4 regions of the Streptomyces sp. SCA2-17 genome follow, and region 3 is predicted to be linked to each of the others. Evidence: riboswitches for the same ligand, from Rfam matches in the RefSeq annotation. Region 3 holds a riboswitch; each other region holds the start of a gene.
What was found. Region 3 has a riboswitch for cyclic di-AMP ahead of PS271_RS01330 (C40 family peptidase). Riboswitches for the same ligand answer to the same signal wherever they lie in the genome.
Positions count from the first base shown of each region.

Region 1: another riboswitch for cyclic di-AMP. It lies ahead of PS271_RS12840 (M23 family metallopeptidase); the one in region 3 lies ahead of PS271_RS01330 (C40 family peptidase).
Region 2: another riboswitch for cyclic di-AMP. It lies ahead of PS271_RS10495 (transglycosylase family protein); the one in region 3 lies ahead of PS271_RS01330 (C40 family peptidase).
Region 4: another riboswitch for cyclic di-AMP. It lies ahead of PS271_RS22550 (M23 family metallopeptidase); the one in region 3 lies ahead of PS271_RS01330 (C40 family peptidase).

Region 1 covers NZ_CP117521.1:2,889,550-2,892,749, forward strand. The annotation lists gene PS271_RS12835 (MFS transporter) at 1-21, opposite strand, end outside; gene PS271_RS12840 (M23 family metallopeptidase) at 81-1,382, opposite strand; cyclic di-AMP (ydaO/yuaA leader) riboswitch at 1,392-1,558, opposite strand; partial or broken gene PS271_RS12845 (PP2C family protein-serine/threonine phosphatase) at 1,599-2,833, opposite strand; gene PS271_RS12850 (DEAD/DEAH box helicase) at 3,005-3,200, opposite strand, start outside.
Region 2 covers NZ_CP117521.1:2,366,676-2,369,875, forward strand. The annotation lists gene eno (phosphopyruvate hydratase) at 1-418, opposite strand, end outside; gene PS271_RS10495 (transglycosylase family protein) at 639-1,382, opposite strand; cyclic di-AMP (ydaO/yuaA leader) riboswitch at 1,386-1,580, opposite strand; gene PS271_RS10500 (transglycosylase family protein) at 1,841-2,971, opposite strand; gene PS271_RS10505 (cytochrome P450 family protein) at 3,169-3,200, opposite strand, start outside.
Region 3 covers NZ_CP117521.1:296,769-299,968, forward strand. The annotation lists gene PS271_RS01325 (S1 family peptidase) at 1-560, shown strand, start outside; gene PS271_RS01330 (C40 family peptidase) at 699-1,172, opposite strand; cyclic di-AMP (ydaO/yuaA leader) riboswitch at 1,177-1,339, opposite strand; gene PS271_RS01335 (carboxylate-amine ligase) at 1,684-2,766, shown strand; gene PS271_RS01340 (sodium/calcium exchanger protein) at 2,809-3,200, opposite strand, start outside.
Region 4 covers NZ_CP117521.1:4,977,720-4,980,919, reverse strand. The annotation lists gene PS271_RS22555 (GntR family transcriptional regulator) at 1-595, opposite strand, end outside; gene PS271_RS22550 (M23 family metallopeptidase) at 903-1,712, opposite strand; cyclic di-AMP (ydaO/yuaA leader) riboswitch at 1,726-1,881, opposite strand; gene PS271_RS22545 (M16 family metallopeptidase) at 2,098-3,200, opposite strand, start outside.

The DNA of each region.
Region 1 (3,200 bases), 2.6 Mb from region 3:
CGCAGTGGACTCGGTGGACACGCGCTAACGGGTGCCCCGTTCCGTACGAAATACGCGACGAATACGCGCCGCACCGTCCGCTACGGCCGCAGGCCCCTGCCCCGCAGCCATCCCAGCGGATCCACCGGCGCGCCCCCGCCCGGCCGGACCTCCAGGTGCAGATGCGGCCCGGTGACGTTGCCCGTCGCGCCGACCCGACCTATGACCTGGCCCGCGGCGACCTTGCCCGACGTGACCACCATCGAGGACAGGTGGCAGAACCACAGCTCCGTGCCGTCGTCGAGCCTCAGCACGATGCGGTAGCCGTACGCCCCCGCCCAGCCGGCCTGGGTGATCGTGCCGCCGCCCACCGCCTTCACCGGCGTGCCGGTCGGGGCGGCGAAGTCCTCGCCCGTGTGGTGCGCGGACCACATGTTGCCCGCCTGCCCGAAGCCGGCCGTCAGCGTGTACGAACCGACGGGGAGGGTGAGCGCTCCGGAGTGGCGAGCGGGGGCGGGAGCGGGGGTCGCGGTACGGGCGGGGGCCCCACCCGGCCTCTGCCTCTTCTCGGGTGTCCGCGCTTCCTGCTTCTTCTCCGGCGTCCGCGCCTGCGTCCGCTCCGAAGGCTGCGCCGACGCCGCCCGCCCCTGCTCCGCCTGCTTCTGCTCCGCCTGCCTCTGCTCCGCCGCCGCGGCCGCCGCCGTCCGCGCCGCCTCCGCCTCGGCCGCCTTGCGCTCCGCCGCCTGCTTCTGCTCCGCCGCGGCCACCGTCACCCGGGCCGCCTGCGCCTCGGCCTCGGCCACGCCCTGCTGGTGATCGGCCTGCTCCAGGATTCTCGCCCGCAACGCCTCACCCGCCCTTGCCGCGTCCTGCGCCATCTCGGAGACGGCCGCACCGGTACCGGTCTCCTCGGCGAAGGAATCAGCCGAGGCCGTACCCGCCGCGCTCCCTGTGAAGAACGAGCCCACACCCGGCAGCTGCGCCAGGTCGGGCATGGATATGGAGGCCGCCGGACGCTCCTGCGCATTCGCCATCCCGCCCGCGCCGACCGCCGCGATGACGCCCACGCCGAGCACGGCACCACTGCGGGCCATCGTGCCGCCGCGCTGCTTGACGACGCGGTGGCGCCCGCGGCCCGCGCCGAAGGAGAAGGCGCTGAAGGCGGAGGGTTCGTACGACCGCTCCGGTACGGAGGAGGAGGAGGACGCCGCCGCCGGCTCCGGGTCCGGCTCGTACGGCGGTACGTACGCGGGTACGAGCGGCGGATCGTAGGAGCCGGGCTCGTAAGCGACGTCAGACCCGTAAGCGTCGGACCCGTAAGCCTCAGACTCGTAGGCGTCGGAGCCGTAAGCCTCAGACTCGTAGGCGTCAGACCCGTAAGCGGCAGGCTCGTTGGATGCCACGAAGGCACTCCTTTCCTTCCTTCTCGCCTACCGGGTTAGCTGACGGGTTCGGAGCAGGAAGGTCTCCTACGGGCCGCATGCGGCCCGATTCACCCCAGGGTGGTGGTTCCCCGGTTCCCGGAACATGCCGGAGGATCAGATGGCGCTGTGCCCGCGGGATTCGGCGATGGCGCACGGTGCACCGCCTCTTGCGGCGGTTGCGACGACCGCGCGTCGTTATCGAACGTTAATAGACATGCCGGGTGGATTCCAAGCCGAACGCCCGGATCCGCCGCTCTTCCCTGACAGCTCTTCACAGGACGTCCGCCCACGGAACCTGTCGATACTTTCTACGAAATGCTGTTCGATTCGCTCGATGCGTTCACCGCGCCGAATCGCCAACAGGGCCATGTCGTCGGCGGCCTGACCGCCCGCATGGCGCGTGACCTCCGCGACCAGGCTGTCCAGCAGGGCCTCCGGACTCTTGAACTGCCGGCCCGTCAGCTCCGCCCGCGGGTCGTAGAACGCGCCGTCGGCGTCCCTGGCCTCGGTCACCCCGTCCGTCATCAGCAGCAGCATCGACCCCGCGGGGAACTCCCGCTCCTCGGCCCGGTCCGGCCACACCCCCAGGTCCCCCAGCCCGAGCGGCAGCGCGGGCACGGTCGGGTCGGCCGCACCGACCCGGCCGTCCGCGTGCAGCAGGAGCGGCGGCGGATGGCCGCGGTTCAGCAGGCGGATGACGGGGCGGCCCGGCGGCAGCTCCGCCAGGACGGCCGTGGTGAATCCCTCGTGCTGGTCCAGGTTCGCGCGCCGCGCGCCCTCACGTTGCAGCGCCCGCTCCAGCCGCCCCGCGAGTCCCTCCAGCGTCGGCTCCTGGTCGGCCGCCTCCCGGACGCGCCGATGACGACGGCAACGGCCTCGACCGCGCCCAGGCCCTTGCCGCGGACGTCGCCGACGACGGCCCGTACGCCGTAGGGAGTGTCCTGGACCGCGTACAGATCACCGCCGATCCGGGCGCCGGCATGCGCGGCCACGTAGCGCGCGGCCACCCGCAGGCCGCCGATGCGGGACGGGGGCGCGGGAAGGACGGCGCGCTGGGCGGCCTCCGCGATGCCGCGGGCGGAGGCGAGCTGCTGGTCGCGGCGGCGGGCGATGCGGTTGATCCCCAGCGCGACCAGGGAGACCGCGCCGATGGCGGCGACCTCGGCCAGCGCCTCACCGGTGTCGGACGGCCGGTGGTAGAACACGAGGCCGACCGCGACCGCCACCGCGGCCAGGGCGGCCGCGGCGGTGGCACGGAGGGTGTGCAGGGGGGCCGCGACGAGGGGCGCGGCGGAGAGGAAGGGGGCGCACGTGTAGTTCGCGGGCGCCCCGAGGCCGAACAGGGCTCCCCCGGTGATCAGGAGGGCCGGAAGCCTACGGGCAGCGCGGCGTACGGTGCGCCCCGCGGCGCGGCAGGCAGTTCGGCTCACCCCTCCCACCCTTCCGGGCGGGAGGTCACCGGGCGAACGGTGCTCGGCCGATCGGGGAGAAACCGGCCGACCGGGCAGGCGCCCGATCAGCCGGCCGGCTCCGAGCGCCAGAGCGTCAAGGCGTCAGAGCGCCGGAACGCCGGAGCGCCGGAACGCCGGAACGTCAAAGCGTCAGGAAGACGTACGGCGCTGCCGCGCGCCCCCGGCCCCGTTGCCACCACGGCCGGCACCGCCGCCGGCACCACGGCCCGAACCGGAACCGGCACCAGCGCCGCCCCGCCCGTAACCACCCCGGCCGGAACCACCCGCACCGGAAGAACCGGCGGAAGAACGGGAAGAGGAACGGGGAGAAGAACCCGACGCAGAA
Region 2 (3,200 bases), 2.1 Mb from region 3:
GCGCGTTCGGGCCGCCCAGGTAGCGGAAGAGCGGCAGGTCGGAGGCCTCGGAGGCGGCGTGCGCGACGGCGAGGGAGACGCCCAGGATGGCGTTGGCGCCGAGCGAGCCCTTGTTGTCGGTGGCGTCCAGGTCGAACATGGCCTGGTCGATCAGGCGCTGCTCGGTGGCGTCGTAACCGACGAGCTCCGGGCCGATCTGCTCGATGACGGCCAGGACGGCCTTCTCGACGCCCTTGCCCAGGTAACGGTTCTTGTCACCGTCGCGGAGCTCGATGGCTTCGAAGGCGCCGGTGGAGGCGCCGGACGGCACGGCGGCACGGCCCGTGGAGCCGTCGTCGAGGCCGACCTCGACCTCGACCGTGGGGTTGCCTCGCGAGTCGAGGATCTCGCGAGCTACGACGACGTCGATGGACGGCACGAGGGTCTCCTTCGTGTGTGTCTGAGGTTCTGCTGCACGAGCCTAACGGGCGCCGGAGGCTCACCTCGCCGTTGGACGGTGTTTCCGGGCCGAAGAATCCGAAAAGTCAGAAAAATCATCACAGCAGCACAAATGACGAGATCGCCGCACGAATGAGGGATTTGCCCGGAAAAGCCAAAGAGGGGCGGCCCACTCGCGTGGACCGCCCCTGTCAGCTCGGTCAGCTGAGGTGCAGCTTCTGGCCGACGAAGATCACGTCCGCGTCCTGGACGATGTCCTTGTTGTGGTCGTACAGCTTCTGCCAGCCGCCCTTGACGTTCTTGGCGTCGGCGATCTTGGAGAGGGTGTCGCCCTCCTTGACCTCGTACTCGCCGTCACCGACCTTGTAGGACTGCGGAGCGGTGTGGCTCGGAGCCGGCTTCGGGGCCGGGGCCTCGTCCCGCTCGACGGTCTGCGGGGCGGTGTGCTTGGGCGCGGCCTTCTTCGGCGCGGCCTGGCGCTCGCTGCGGTCCGCGTGGGACTTGCCCGAGACGGTGCCGCCCGCGCGGGAGGACTTGCCGGAGGAGCCGGAACCCGGGTCGACGTTCGCCTTCGGGCCGCCGGACGTCAGGTTGCCGGCGCCGGCGCAGCCCCAGGCGCCCGGGCCCTGCATGGCGAGCAGCTTCTCGGCCACGGCGATCTGGGCGCTCTTGGAGGCGTGGTCGGCGCGGTCGGCGTACTTCTGGCCGCCGGCGGCGTTCCAGGAGGACTGCGAGAACTGCAGACCGCCGTAGTAGCCGTTGCCGCTGTTGATGGACCAGTTGCCGCTGGACTCGCACTCGGCGACCTTGTCCCACGTGGAGACGGACGCGGCGTTGGCGGAGGTGGCGACCATCAGCGGGGCGGCCACGGCGGCACCGGCGACGCCGGCGAGCGTGACGATACGGACGGCCTTGGACGGACGACGGTGCTTGCCCTTGGACATGAGTCGTTTCCTCACCGACGCCTACGAGGTGAGCTGTCGGGTTCGGGCTGTGAGTTCGCCCGGCCTCCTGTGCGCGCTGTGCGAGCACACTCGGCTTCACCCCTAGCCGGTCCCGGTCCCGCGGCCTTCCTCCGGCCGAGGAGCCGTTTCCGGCGCCTACCTTGGTTCCCCCGCTCCTGCCTACGGCGCTTGCGCGACGACTCCAGCGGCCGTCGGCAGGATTCGGCGTGACGACCGTGGTGCTCGCGGTGGCGAGCGGTCACGACGGTAAACACAGTCGAGGCAAGGGTTCAAACCCCTCTTTCCAGCCACAGTCGCCCCTAGTTACCCACGGGAACATCATGTTTCCGCAGGTAGGAGGCTGTTTGCCAAGTTAGGGAAGATGACATTCCGCCAACTGGCAAAGAGACCCATGTCTCACTTTCGACTGGAACGGACATTCGCCGCGAACTGCCGGTCTATTTACCCATCTCAAGCTTCTGACCAGGAAGGATCAGGTCGGGATCGGTTCCGACCACTTTCTCATTGCGGTGGTAGAGGGACTGCCAACCACCGTTGACCGCATGCTGTTCGGCAATGACTGACAAGTTGTCACCGGGGCGCACGGTGTAGTCGGTGGCCGTGGGACTGCCGGTACGGCCTTCGCCGCCGCCGCGCGACGATCGGGTGTCGTCCGAACGTGACGGGTCGGCACGGTGCTTGCCCGTACCGCCTTCGACGCCGTCGGACGCCTGCCCCGCCGCGGAACCGGAATCGTCAGGGGTGCCCTGGGACGGCGTCGCGGGGGACTCGGGGGACGTGGGGATCGAGGTCGGGTCGTCGCCCGTGGGGGACGTCGAGGGCTTGCGGTGGCGGCCGTCGCCCGGCGCGCCGGACGCGTCGTCACCCGGCTTGCCGTCACCGGGCTTGCCGTCGCCCGGCTTCGCGTCGCCCGGCTTGGACGGCGAGGCGTCGGGGGACGCGCTGCCGGAGGGCTTGCCGGAGGGGGTGCCGGACGACGTGTCCGGCGAGGGCTTGCCGGCCGAGGGCTGAGCGGAAGGCTCCGTCGAGGGCTTCCCGGACTGCGAGGGGGACGCCGACGGCTCCGAGGGCTTGGAGTGCTCGTCCGGCTCCGACGGCGCGGAGGGCGAAGTGGTGCGCTCCGGGGCGTGCGATGGCGACGAGCCGCTCGCGGGGGCGTGCGTGCCGCCCGGGTCGACGTCGGCCTTGGTGCCTCCCGAGGTCAGACCCGACGTCGCGGCGCAGCTCGACCAGGTGGCGTTGCCTCTGGTTTCGAGGATCTTCTCGGCGACGGCGATCTGCTGCGCACGGCTGGCGAGGTCGGGCCGGGGGGCGTACTCCAGGCCGCCGTGGCGGTCCCAGAGGTTCTGGGTCAGCTGCAGTCCCCCGTAGCTCCCGTTGCCGGAGTCGGCGCTCCACAGGCCTCCGCTCTCGCACTGGGCCACGCGGTCCCAGGTGCCGGCGTCGGCGGCGTTCGCACCGGTGGCCGCGAGCAGCGGCATGGCGATTCCGGAGGCGGTCACCCCCGCGGCGACCACGATGGCGGGTATCTGACGGGGGCGGCGATGTCGGCCGGTTCCAGATCTCATGGGCAAGGGCCTCTCGTGCGGCGTTCGGTGCGACGTTTGACGTGACGTCCGGTATGACGTCCGGCGGGACGTCTCGTGACGTCTCGGCGTGACATTTGGTGTCGCGTCGGAATGGTCGTTGAAGATAGCGACGGCCCACGCCAGTCACAAGCCGGTGTAGCGGAGGTCACGCCGAGGTCACGCCGGATGACGGTCGCTCAGGCGTACGGTTCCTCCTGAGTGCTTGTGC
Region 3 (3,200 bases):
CGGGCGGCGACGCGATCTGGGGCAGCGGCGTGCGCTGCTCCCTGGGCTTCAACGTCACCAAGGGCGGCAAGCCGTACTTCCTCACGGCCGGCCACTGCGGCAACGCCTCGCAGACCTGGTCCGCCACCCAGAGCGGCGCCCGGATCGGGGCGACCGAGAGCTCGACGTTCCCCGGCCACGACTACGCGATCGTGCGCTACACCTCGTCCACCGCCCACCCCAGCGCGGTGGACCTCTACAACGGCAGCACCCAGAACATCAGCCGGGCCGGGGAAGCGACCGTCGGCGAGACGGTGCAGCGCAGCGGCAGCACGACCGGCGTCCACGACGGCCAGGTCACGGCCCTCGACGTGACCGTCAACTACGAGGAGGGCGCGGTCGACGGCATGATCGGCACCTCGGTCTGCGCCGAGCCGGGCGACAGCGGCGGCGCGCTCTTCGACGGTGACACCGCCCTCGGCCTCACCTCGGGCGGCAGCGGCGACTGCTCCGCCGGCGGCGAGACGTTCTTCCAGCCCGTACCGGCGGCCCTCCAGGCGTTCGGGGCACAGCTGCCCTGACGCACCCGCGCTCCTCCGGGGATGCCCGCGGAGGGATCCCCGGAGGTCTCCGGGCCGGGGTAGGGTCGCCCCGGCCCGGTCGGGCGTGTGCGGCCCGGGGCGGTCGCCCCGGGCCGTTGGCACGATCAGGTGGCGTGGCTAGTTGACCCGGCCGTACCAGACGCTGCCGGACCAGATCTTCTCCAGACGCACCGACGCACCGGGCTTGGGCGAGTGCCAGATCTTGTTGCTACCCGCGTAGATACCGACGTGGTAGACGTTGCTGCCCGAGTGGAAGAAGACCAGGTCGCCCGCCTGACGGGAGCCGGAGGAGATGTGCCGGGTCTTGTTGTACTGGTCGGCCGCGGTGCGCGGCAGGTTCTTGCCCACCTTCTTGAACGAGTAGAGCGTGAGGCCCGAGCAGTCGAACCGGTTGGGGCCGGCGGCGCCGTACTGGTAGGGGGAGCCCTGCTTGGAGGCCGCGACCTTCAGGGCGGCGGCACCCGGGGTGGCCGCACTCGCCTCGGCCGACATGCCGGGAAGCAGCATGGACGCGGTCACGGTGGCGGCGGTGACCACGGAGGCGGCACCGGCGCGGGACATGAGCGTGGATATGCCAGGGAACGCAGACATGCCAAAACCCTTCGTCATCCGCCTGCGAAAGATGACCTGTCGGGTTCGGGCTGTCGAAGTTGCCCGGCCATCTGAAATGGCTTCACCCCAAGGACCACCGCCATCGTGGTCCGCCGTGCTCGGGTCTCCCGCTCCTGCCGATCCATTCGTTTCTGCTCCGCACCCGGTACGGCGGCAGGACTCGGCGTCCGCCCGGGTCGCCCGCCTCGGTGACGGGATCTTGTTGTTCGCTGCACGATCCTGCATCACGAACTGCCGGAATTCGGAGCCGAAAGGGGCTTCTGTGAACTTCTTCACTTCGCGTGGTCCCGTGGAACCGGGGTGTTACCCGGCATCGTGCGCAGCGTGAAATCCCGTTTATCAAAAGGCGGTTGAAGAACGGATTCGAGTCACCTGGGCGGGGCGCGAAGGACGAGGTGAACGGGGGCGCGGCAGGGCGTCTTTGCGTCAGAAAGCCGCGGCGGCGGGCTCCGTGCGGTTCGCCGCAAGGGCCCGAGGGTAGCCCTACGGCATGCTCACCCTAGGGATCGAGGAGGAGTATCTTCTGCTCGACCCGGCCACCGCACTGCCGGTACCCCTGGCCGACGAGGTCCGGGCGGCGGTCGACCTGGATCCGGTCGTGCACGAGCGGGAGATTCAGGCGGAGCTGTTGCAGGCCCAGGTGGAAGTCGCCACTCCGGTCTGTTCCGATCTCGCCGAGGCCGGCCGGCACCTGCTGCGGCTGCGCCACGCGGTGAGCTCCGCCGCCAAGCGGTCCGGCTGCCGGATCGCCGCCTGCGGAACGGCGCCGTGCTCGGGCCCCGAGCCCGTCCCGGTCACCATCAACCCGCGCTATCTGGCGATGCGGGCGCGTGCCGCCCAGCTCGTGGACGAGCAGTTCGTCCACGGCATGCACGTCCATGTCGCCATCCCCGACCGCGAGATGGGCGTCGCGGTCCTCAACCGGGTGCGGCCCTGGCTGCCCGTCCTCGTCGCCATGGCGGGCAACTCCCCGCTGTGGAACGGCCAGGACACCGGCTTCTCCAGCTGGCGGACCGTGGTCTACAGCCGCTGGCCGGTCAGCGGACCGCCGCCGTACTTCCACGGCCTCGCGGACTACGAGGAGCGCATCGACGCGCTGATGACGGCCGGTGCGATCGCGGACCGGGGCCAGCTGTACTGGCAGGCGCGGCTCTCGGAGCGCTATCCCACGATCGAGGTGCGCTGCCTGGACGTGCAGTTGCGGGCCGACGACTCCGTCATGTTCGCCGGCATCGTCCGCGGGCTGGTGGCCACCGCCCTCCGCGACGAGAAGGCCGGGCGGCCCCCGACGCCCTGCCTGCCGGAGCTGCTCGCCGCCGCGAACTGGCACGCCGCGCGGCACGGGCTCGACGGGGTGCTCGTCGACCCCGCGGGCCTGCGCCGCGCCGCGGACGACGTCGTCCGCTCCCTCCTCGTCCACATAGGGCAGTCGCTGGAGGAGGCGGGCGACACCCGGCAGGTGAGCTCGCTGGTGCACCGGCTGCTGCGCCGGGGCACCCCGGCCGACCGGCAGCGCCGGGCGCTGGCCACGGACGGGCTGAAGGCGGTGATGGAGCTGATCGCGGAGCCGTAGGCCACGGCCGGGCGCCCTCGCCGGAATCCTGCCGGCACCCCGTCAGAAGTGCGGATCGCCCTCGATCCGCCCGCCGAGGGCCCGCCCGGTGGCCGGGAGGTGCCGGACCCGCGTCGTCAGCAGGAGGGCCGCCAGGCCCAGGTAGACGTAGGTCAGCACCTGGCGGGCGTACTCGCCGGGCAGCGCGAACTGCACCGCGAACAGGACGAACAGCGCGGCCGCCTGCCACCGCGCGAAGCGCAGGTCCAGCAGGACGACGACGGCCAGGACGGTCTGCGCGGCCGTCAGGGCGACCTCGTCGACCTGACGGGTGACCAGCGGCAGGGCCGTCCCTCCCCCGCCGAGCGCGTAGGCAAGGGGCAGGCAGCCGACCAGCAGCGTCCACTGGTTGACCTTGCTGGACAGCAGTGCGCCGAGCCCGTCGCCGGCCCGCG
Region 4 (3,200 bases), 4.7 Mb from region 3:
GCAGCCGGAATTCCCCCGGCACCCGGTCCGCGCGGGCCGCGGCGATCGCCCGGGCCCGCTCGGCGTCGCCGCGGGCGACGGCGTCCACGAGGGCGCCGAGCAGCTCCCACGTGTCGACGGGCCGCACCGGCGGCTCCGCCGCGTACACCCAGGCGATCTTGAGCCGCAGCTGGGTGAGCAGCCCCGCGATGCTGGGGCTTCCGGACGCCTGGGCGAGCGTCTCGTCGAACCAGTCGCCCAGCGGCCGCAGCTCGCCCGTACGGCCGCCCCGGGCCCGCTCCTGGCCCAGCCTGACCAGCCCGCGCAACACCTTCAGGTGCGCCTCCGTGCGGCGCTGCGCGGCGCGCGCGGCGCCCAGCGGCTCCAGCAGGGCGCGCACCTCCAGCAGATCCGCGGCCTCCTGCTCGGTGGGCTCGGCGACGCACGCGCCGGCGTGCCGCCGGGTGGTCACGAACCCTTCCGAGGCGAGGGTGCGCAGCGCCTCGCGCACGGGCACGCGGGAGACGCCGTAGCGGCGCGCGAGGACTTCCTCGGTGAGCCGGCTGCCGGGCGGAAACGTGCCGGAAACAATGTCGTCACGAATCGCCGTGCACACGGCATGCGCGGAAATCCGACGGCTCTCTTGAGCCGCTGTCCCCTCACCGTTCACGTACGGCCCCGCATGGGTGGACCTCCGGATAACCCCCGCGAAACGCGGCCGATTGACGTTTGTTCAGCGACTCTATTGCAGAGGCCCGCGATTTCCGACGGCGCACGGGAAGTCATCGATATGTTTTGGCCAACACGGGGGCGGGCAGCGGGCCGGCGGACGGACTCGGGCCGGGCACGGCGAAGGCCCCGGCCGGTGGGCCGGGGCCTTCGTCAGGCGATGGGGCGCGCGGGGCGCCGCCGGGCGCGGTGCGTCAGAGGGAGACGCCGTGCTCGGCGAGGTACGCGACGGGGTCGATGTCGGTGCCGTAGACGGCGCCCGTGCGGGCCTCGAAGTGCAGGTGCGGGCCGGTGACGTTGCCCGTGGCGCCGGAGAGGCCGATCTGCTGGCCGGCGGTGACGCTCTGGCCGACGGAGACGCCGATGGACGACAGGTGGCCGTACTGCGTGTACGTGCCGTCGTTGTGCTTGATGACGACGTTGTTGCCGTACGCGCCGCCCCAGCCCGCCTCGACGACGGTGCCGGCGCCCACAGCCTGGACCGAGGTGCCGGTCTCGGCGTGGAAGTCGACGCCGGTGTGGCTGCCGGAGGACCACAGGCCGCTGGAGGCCTTGTAGGACGTGGAGACGTACGAGCCGGCGATCGGCGAGACGAAGGTGTTGAGGCGCTTGCGCTCCTGCTCGCGGGCGATGCGCTCCTGCTCCTTGCGCTCGGCCTCGGCCTTGCGCTTGGCCTCGTCGTCGGCCTTCTTGACGTCGGCGGCCTGCTGCTTGGCGGCGGCCTCGGCGTCGTGGGCGGCCGCGGACTCGGCGGCGGCGCTGCTCTGGACCTGAGCCTGCTCGCCGATGCGGCCGGCGGTGTCCTCGCCGATGACGACGGCCTGGGTCAGGCCGGTGTCCTCGGTGGTGCGGTGGACGTCGTCGGGGGAAGCGGCCAGCGCCGGGGCGGCGAAGCCCGCGACGACACCGGTGGCGGCGAGGGTGGCTATGCCCGCCGCGTTCGCGCTGACGCGAACGGCGCGGCTCGGCTTGCGGTGTTTCCCGGTGGCACGAGTGAACGCCATGGGTGAGGCTGGTCCTTTCCTTCCCTCTCGCCTACCGGGTTAGCTGACGGGTTCGGAGCAGGAAGGTCTCCTACGGATCCCTCCGGAAAGGGGCCCGATTCACCCCAGGGACACTTGGGTCCCCGGCTCCCCTGGCTCGCGCCGTACGGGGACTCGGCGATGTCTGCCCGGGCCGCGGATGCGACGCACATCTGACGGACAGACGCTTTGACGCTAGACGCCGTCACTTTCGATCGGCAAACAGAAGCCCCATTTTGTGGCCCACGCCACAGTGCAGACGTGCAACCACTCCGCTAAACCGGACATTTGGCAGGCACGCGCGCCTGCCGGGCGCGCGTGCCTGCCGGTTGACGGCAGGTCGGCGGGGCCGGCCCGCCGCCGGGGTTCAGCCCGTGATCACGGTCACGTCGCCGATGCCGAGGGCCCGGACGGGCTCCTCGATCTGCGCGGCGTCACCGACGAGCACCGTCACCAGCCGGTCGACCGGGAAGGCGTTGACGACGGCGGCCGTGGCCTCCACCGTGCCCGTCGCGGCGAGGCGCTCGTACAGCCGCGCCTGGAAGTCGTCCGGGAGGTGCTGCTCGACCTGGTCGGCCAGCGTCCCGGCGACGGCCGCGGCCGTCTCGTACTTGAGCGGGGCGACGCCGACGAGGTTCTGCACGGCGGAGTCGCGCTCCTCGTCCGTCAGGCCGCCTTCGGCGAGGGTGCGCAGCACCGTCCACAGGTCCCCCAGGGCGGGGCCGGTGGAGGCGGTGTCCACCGAGCCGCTGATGGCCAGCATGGCCGCGCCGGTGCCCTCCGGGGAGGACAGCAGCACCTGGCCGAAGGCCCGGACGCCGTAGGTGTAGCCCTTCTCCTCGCGCAGGACGCGGTCCAGGCGGGAGGTGAGGGTGCCGCCGAGGCAGTACGTGCCTACGGACTGGGCGGGCCACACCGCGTCGTGCCGGTCGGCGCCGACGCGGCCGATGAGGAGCTGCGTCTGGACCGCGCCGGGGCGGTCCACGATGACGACACGGCCGGTGTCGTCGGCGGTGACCGGCGGCAGCGGGTGCGGCTCGGCCGGGGAGCCCGTCCAGGCGCCGAGCGAGTCGGCGAGGGCCCCGTCGAGGTCGATGCCGGTGAAGTCGCCGACGACCACGGCGGTCGTGGTGGCGGGCCGGACGTGGGCCTCGTAGAAGGCGCGCACGGAGGCGGCGTCGATGCGGGCGACGGTCTCCTCGGTGCCCTGGCGGGGGCGGGACATCCGCGACCCGGCCGGGAAGAGCTCCTTGGAGAGCGCCATGGCGGCCCGGCGGGAGGGGTTGGCCAGCTCGTGCGGGATCTCGTCCAGACGGTTGCCCACCAGGCGCTCGATCTCGTGGTCCGGGAAGGCCGGGGCGCGCAGGGCGTCGGCGACGAGGCCGAGGGCCTTGGCGAGGCGGGAGGCCGGCACCTCCAGGGAGAGGCGCACGCCGGGGTGGTCGGCGTGGGCGTCGAGGGTGGCGCCGC